2 regions of the Terriglobus sp. ADX1 genome follow, and region 1 is predicted to be linked to the other one. Evidence: predicted binding sites of a transcription regulator. Region 1 holds the regulator's gene; the other holds the start of a gene.
What was found. Region 1 encodes LexA, which represses DNA repair genes until DNA is damaged. Its sites were predicted from a motif close to CANTTCGCTTTTTATTCGC; they were not measured.

Region 1 (3,411 bases):
GTGTTTTCCGTACCATTCTTGCTGCCGTTGCTGTTTCAGGAGGCTTTTGGGCTGAATCCGTTGGAATCAGGATCGCTGACGATGGCGGTGTTTGCGGGAAATTTGGCAATGAAGCCGCTGACCGGGCCGTTGCTCCGTCGCTATGGTTTTCGTACGGTTCTGTTGTGGAATGGGACGTTGACTGCGTTGGCACTGGTGGCGTGTGGATGGTTGCATGCAAACACGCCGAAGGTGATCACGTTGCTTGTCTTATTTGCTGGTGGACTTGGGCGTTCGATGGAACTGACAGCGCTTACGACCATGGGATTTGCGGACTTACCTGAGAAGTTGAAGAACAGCGGCACCACGCTGGCTACGACGATCAATCAGATGACGACGAGTCTTGGTGTGGCAGTTTCTGCGCTCGCTCTGCATGGAAGCGCATTGGTACGTGGCGGGGCGAGTGCATTCGATTTTCGTGTGGCATTTTGCGTGATGGCTGGACTTGCTGCGCTGAGTTTGCCTTCGTATCTGCGAATGCATCCTGCGGCGGGTGCGGCAGTGAGCGGAAACCTCATCCGGCAGGAACGCGAAGCGACACCGGCGGAAGGTTAGGGCAGAAGTTCCTGCAGAGCGGAGAACCACTCCGTGGGGCTGTCCACGATCGCGTCTGGACCTGCTTCACGCAGCTTTGCCGGGGCTAATCCGTAGTTGCATCCCAGGCAGAGGATGCCAGCGTTGCGCGCTGTGGCGACGTCGACGTGGGAATCGCCGACGAGAACGGTTCGTTGCGGAGATACCGGACGGCCCAGCATGCGCGATGCTTCTTCCATCAGCGCCTGTATGCCTTCGGGATCTGGCTTTTTGGTGGGGAAACTGTCACCACCGTAGTTGGCAAAGAAGAACTCAGACAGCCCCAACCCGGAACAGATGACGCGTGAAGGACGATAGGGTTTGTTCGTGAGGATGGCCATCGGCAGGGATGGCGCTGCTGCGCGAATCCTGCGGAGTTCACTGATGACGCCGGGATAGGCATAGGTGAAGTCGAGGTTGTGTGCGCGGTAATAGTCCAGGAAGAAAGGGATTGCCTGTGCAAGTGCTACTTCGTCAATGGCTCCTGTAGCTTCCAGGGAGCGGCGGACGAGCATGGCAGCGCCGTCACCAATGAACTCCGCAATGCGATGTGGTGGAAGTATTTCTCGCCCAAGGAACGCTAGTGTGGCATTCACTGACGCGGCGAGGTCCTGTTCCGAGTCGATCAGGGTTCCATCCAGATCGAAGACGAGAAGATCGCAGCGTAGTTCGCTGCTGGCTTCCTCAGGCATACTTGCGCAACATGCCCAGAACCTTGCCCTGAATGGCGACGCGGTCGGCCGGGGCAAAGATGGGGGCCATCTCATTATTAGAAGGCTGTAGGCGGATCAGATTGCCTTCCTTGTAATAGCGCTTGAGTGTGGCGTCGGCACCGTCGACGAGTGCAACAACGATTTCGCCTTCGCGGGCAGTGTTGGTGCGCTCCACTAATACGTAGTCGCCGTTGACAATGTGTTCGTCGCGCATGCTGTCGCCACGGACTTCGAGGGCAAAGACCTCTCGGTTGCCGATGATCTCGGAAAGCGAGATGGATTCTGCGGTTTCGATAGCTTCCACGGGGCGACCTGCGGCAATGCGACCCATCAGGGGAAGACGTTCGTTGTTCTTACGCGAATTCCTAGGCGAAAGGACGTCAATGGAGCGGCTGCGGTTGTGCGCTCGCTGCAAGAGGCCTTTGTTGTGCAGGTTTGTGATGTGTTTGTGCACCGTTGCCAGCGAATTCAGGCCAAGTCCAGCCGCAATTTCTTCGTAGGAAGGGGAGTATCCCTTGCGCTGGGTAAAGCCGGAGAGGAAGTCCAAAACCTCTTTTTGTCGCCGCGTGATCGCCATGGCTGAAATTGTAGCGAATAAAAGGCGAACTGCAAGGTAAAAGTTTTTTGAACCAAGAAAGGCAATGGAGTGGCATAGTTGTTCCCGATGTGGTACGACTCGCGAACACCGCTGCCAGCGAATCATTGTTTTGCTCTCATGTTCACGGCATCTTGAGATGGAGACAGGTGACGGATGGAAAAGTACACCTGCTCAACACATGGACAAATGGAACGCGGGAGGAACAACGAATGAGAGTGATGGTGGCAGAAGACGATGCGGCACTTTCTTTGTTTCTAAAGAAAGCGCTCGAACTGGAAGGACACACCGTTCGCGTAGTTGCAGATGGTGCAAGTGCCGTGGAAGGCATTCAGGAAGACATGCCGGATCTGTTGGTATTGGATCTGGGGCTTCCGCAAATGGATGGCGTCGATGTATTGCGCGCACTGCATGATCGGGTTGCTTCGATGTCGATCCTGATATTGACGGGCCGGTCGGAGTTATCGGAAAAGATTGAATGCCTAAACCTGGGCGCGGATGACTATCTGTTGAAGCCGTTCTCCATGTATGAACTATTAGCCCGTTGTAAGGCTATTGGCAGACGACGGATGGGAGCCTCAGCAGGAGTGTTGCAATGTGCAGGGCTGCGTATGGATCGCATTCAACGCACAGTGTCGTTCCAGGAAGAGATGCTTGAATTCACTTCAAAGGAATTCACGTTGTTGGAATATCTGTTGCTGCAAAAGGGGCGCACTGTGTCCCGTCGTGAACTGATGGAGAATGTGTGGCAGATGTCGCCGGATGCTGGAACGAACGTAGTGGATGTGTATGTGAATTACCTTCGCCGTAAGTTGGGTGCAGTGGGCGCGGTGGGCCTGGTGCAGACCATGCGTGGTGAGGGATATGGCATTGCTGCGAAAGATAAAGGGAATTCGTTACGATTCAACACTGTGCCTGCGGCTGCTGGTTTCCATACAGCTTTGGAGGTTGCATGAACCAGATGGAGTTGACCATGAATGATACTGCGTTGGAAGAACTGGAAGATGCCATCCACTCGCTCTCACAGCCTATGACTGCGCTGTTGTTTGCCGTGGAGATGGCTGCTCTTCGCACCACGCCGGAGCAGCTTCAGGACGCTTTAAACACTGCACGTACTGAATGTCGTCGCGCCGTATCAGAGTTGGAACGCGTACGCGATGCCGCTGCGCGTTTGCATGCGGGAGGGGCGCGATGAGTGCTGTTGTTGCGGCGTCAGTTGTGCAGCGTTCCGTGGTGTTGGTGACTCCTGATACGGAGTTGCGGCACAAGCTTTCTACTTTGCTCGCAGGCATGCGTTGGGAGGTGTTTCCGGCTTCCGGCGGTGCTGAAGCGATGATGCATCTTGGAAGCTTGGCGCCGGAGGCGATGATCGTAGATCATTGGCTGCCAGACTTGGATGCTACCGAGTTTGCGACGTATGCCGCGACACTTTGTCCTGCGACGGATATGTTGCAGATGGATGGTAGTTGTAGCGGTTCTGCAGTGCGCAGT
Region 2 (3,411 bases), on a different contig from region 1:
GTGACGGCAGCGACAATGCCTACGGAGCGAATGCGTTGTCGTATTTGCTTTGCAAGCATCAAGGGTAGACCGAACAGTGATTCTGTTCCCGCAACATCCACCCCGCACACGAATAGCCCGTTGGTGCTTCGATCTTCAATGCGCGGAGAGAAAGCGCCTGCGCATTCCAGAAGAATCCTGCTGACCATTGCTTCAGTCTTTGGCGATCGCTGCAACGCTATGACGTTCTCAAAGGTCTCGACTTCCACCTTCGTCATGCCGCGACGGAAACCGAGAAGGCGGGCTCGCGTGTTCAACGCGCACACCATCTCCGCAGGTGGCTCACCTTCCATCACCACGCACGGCTTGTCGTGCAGCTCGGGTCGCAAGCGCAGTAAGGCCTGTGCCGGAAGCTCCCGGACGTAGATACACGCGTAGAGTTCTACCGGGTGGCTCATAGTGGTCCCACCCAACTGGCACGGTGACTCCACCTTGCTTCGCGCACGCTTTGCGGAGGCTTCCGCATCGGCACGACATTGCTCGGCGTCTGCGTGAATCGCTGGCGCAGCACTTCCACGTGCGCACTCAGTCCAGTGAAGACTGTTCGCTCTTCGCAGGTATCTTCGAGTTGCGACAGGCGCAGTTGCAGTTCCGAGCTACTCTTCGCGCAGGCGTATTGGGACAGCAGAACGATGCTCGCCTGTGTCTGCTCCGCAGCCACACGGTAGCGGTGCCAAGTCGACAGGTCGATGCGCGAGACAATCTCGCTTGCGATTTCTCCGAAATCGAGAATGATGGCGCTGAAGCCGCCCGTCTGGATGAGGAGGTCCGCGCTGCGTAGCGCTTGCTCTACGGCGTCGTAGGATCGAGTCCGCTTTGCCGTACGGACCTTTGTTGACGACGACATGAGATTTGATTCGAAGCTCGCCTGGATGCGCCGAGGCTTCGAGATCGGTTCTGCGCATCGTGCTTTGATCGTCTCATCGCTGAGGAACTTGCCGACGGCCGCAGAGAGACCCTTGACCTCGTCCCGCGGGTGGGTGCCATGCCCTCCACCGTGAAGACCCTTAGTAACCGGTCTTGGCATGAAGCAGGCGGAGGGGAGGGTAAACTTTCGCGCCTCCTGTTCGGAGACTATCTCGGTCGCGCCGCAGCGCACCCATAGAAGGCGGCGGAGATCGACTCCCACCGCCGCTGCCGCTGTCGGATTGAAGGTGTTGGACGCGTCGACCCACGCGCAGACCTTTTCCGCTGCCGTCACACGCGAGAGGAACGAGAGGGCAAGGGACATCCTTCCCGAACAAGTCTCTCCCACCAGCTCGGTCATCGCACCGACCGGAAAGCCGCCTTGAACCAACTCATCCAATGGGCCAATCCCGGTCTGCATAACGGGACGCACCATTCGGACAGGAGGCGTCAATGCTGACGGAATCTTGTGCGCGAGCGCGGATTCGACCTGAATTCGGATTGTGGAGGCGGATGGCATGGCAAAGCTTATTCGCCTTATATTCGCCTATCTGCCTCCGGGCGTGTCAACAGGTGGTCGCACAGTTTTCTGTGCAGATACGACTTATCTCTCACAAACAAATGAGGAAAATTACTTTCCAAGAGACTTTCGAATGTCGGTAGCCAGCACGCCCTGCTTGCCACAGTTCACGGGCCGTTCTGGCAGTTTCTACGCAGGCAAGAGCTTCGCTATTCAGCGAGGGTCCGCGCCGGCTTCTTCCTCGGCCACCCTTCGTGAGGTCTTCGGAAGATCAAAGAGCTCACAATAACGAAATGCCCGTTTGCGAACTTGCCCGAGAAGCAGGCTGGTCGATGGGATGGGGACAGGGTCTCACTGCGGAGAAAATGAAAGAGTGCATCTGACTTTGCCCGGAAGTTGTCGCTCGCATCGGCTTCTTGAATGGAAGGGAGCGGGCCATCTGAGGCACACGAAGTTCGTCGCGATGCGAGACGACAAAGATCCAAAGAAAGTCGTCAGAGGGACCTAGTTATGTGTGGACGGTTCAAACGTGGTTCGGACAAGCAGCGCGTTGCCAAAGTCTTCAAGGTCACAGCCGGTCTTGATGAGACGGTCTTTGACGAAGGAGACGACCTGCGTCCCCAATCCATGCAGCCTGTCATCTATACGAACGATGCAGGGGAGCGCCAACTGGAATTGATGCGTTGGGCGTTTAAGCTGCCAGATCGCTTGCTATTCAATGCACGTTCGGAAGGCATTGACCATGCGAAGTTCTGGAAAGATGCGTTTCAGACTGGGCGCTGTATCTTGCCGGGCGACGCCATCTATGAGTGGCAGGTGGTCGAAAAGGGTAAGAAGAAGCCGAAGTATGAATTCACTATTCCAGGCCAACAACCGTTCGGCATGGCAGCAGTTTGGAAGCTTTGGAAGAACCCGAAGACGGAGCAATGGGAGAAGACCTTCGCCGTCCTTACCGGCGAGCCAAATGAATTGATGGCGCCAATCCACGATCGCATGACCACCTTTCTTGAGCCGCGCGATTACGATGAGTATCTCGCTCCGTGTGCGCGTCCACCCATCCATCTCCTACGCATCTTGCCCGCCTCGAAGATGAAAGCCAAGCTCGTCGACGCAACTCCCATAAGCAACCGGCAAGTGAGCCTTTTTGACAGCCAGTGAGCATCGTATCGAAGTCGGTTCTGAACCTACGCTATTTGGAACTGACTCCGTCTAGGCAGCCTTCTTTGTTGCGGATTTCTTAGGAGACGTTTTCTTTCTGCTGTTTCTCTTTGGCTTCTTCTCGTTTGCGAGACTATTCCGCAGCGCGCGTCCATGATATTCACGTCTATTTGTTTTTTTGTTTCTCGTACATGCAGTTGAGTGCCTTACTCATGCTCGGGTCAGTCAATGCTCGCAACCAACCGGAAAGGTTTTCCTGCTGCGATTCCATACAAGCGCGCATGGTTTGAACGAAGATAAGTTGCGCAAGGTGCTGCGTTACTAAAACCCATCTAGCTTGGGGAGATTGGAACCTTCGGCTAAGCTGTCGACCAGCCAGCGTAGTTTTGATTGATCCGGCGTACGCGCAAAGTGAATCAGTAAGCTAGGCAGTTGCTGGGTTTTGATCGCGGTCTCTTCTTGTGTACGACCAAGCCCAAGCGATATCCGCCTGTGAGAAAGGCGGTCCCGACCGATTGTCACTGAAGTTCTTCGACGTGCTGTGGACACCAATGGTCGCGTCGTAAGTCTCGCGGAGACCGATGCCTTCGTCAGCTTAAAGGCAGTTACAGAATGTACATCATGTACATCGCTGTATTTTCCCTTCCCGCTTATGAGCGGATTGTATCTGTAATAGCGTGCGTGCCATGGCATGACTGCGGACCCACGTGATCTTCCCATGGGCAAGATGATTGTTTACGCGGCTCGAAAATGGTCGGTGAGTTTCGTGACAGGACCGTTCCCCGTTG

Region 2: JAO32_RS13720 (recombinase RecA) is a predicted target of LexA. The motif match lies at 1,474-1,492, and genes of this name have one in related genera.

Annotation. Positions count from the first base shown of each region.
Region 1 is NZ_JAEDXV010000012.1:86,981-90,391, forward strand. Features, by position in the region: gene JAO32_RS09970 (DHA2 family efflux MFS transporter permease subunit) at 1-594, shown strand, start outside; gene JAO32_RS09975 (HAD hydrolase-like protein) at 591-1,304, opposite strand; gene lexA (transcriptional repressor LexA) at 1,297-1,902, opposite strand; gene JAO32_RS09985 (response regulator transcription factor) at 2,133-2,876, shown strand; gene JAO32_RS09990 (hypothetical protein) at 2,873-3,115, shown strand; gene JAO32_RS09995 (sigma-54 dependent transcriptional regulator) at 3,112-3,411, shown strand, end outside.
Region 2 is NZ_JAEDXV010000020.1:34,285-37,695, reverse strand. Features, by position in the region: gene JAO32_RS13725 (DNA polymerase Y family protein) at 1-437, opposite strand, end outside; gene JAO32_RS13720 (recombinase RecA) at 434-1,366, opposite strand; gene JAO32_RS13715 (SOS response-associated peptidase) at 1,976-2,623, shown strand.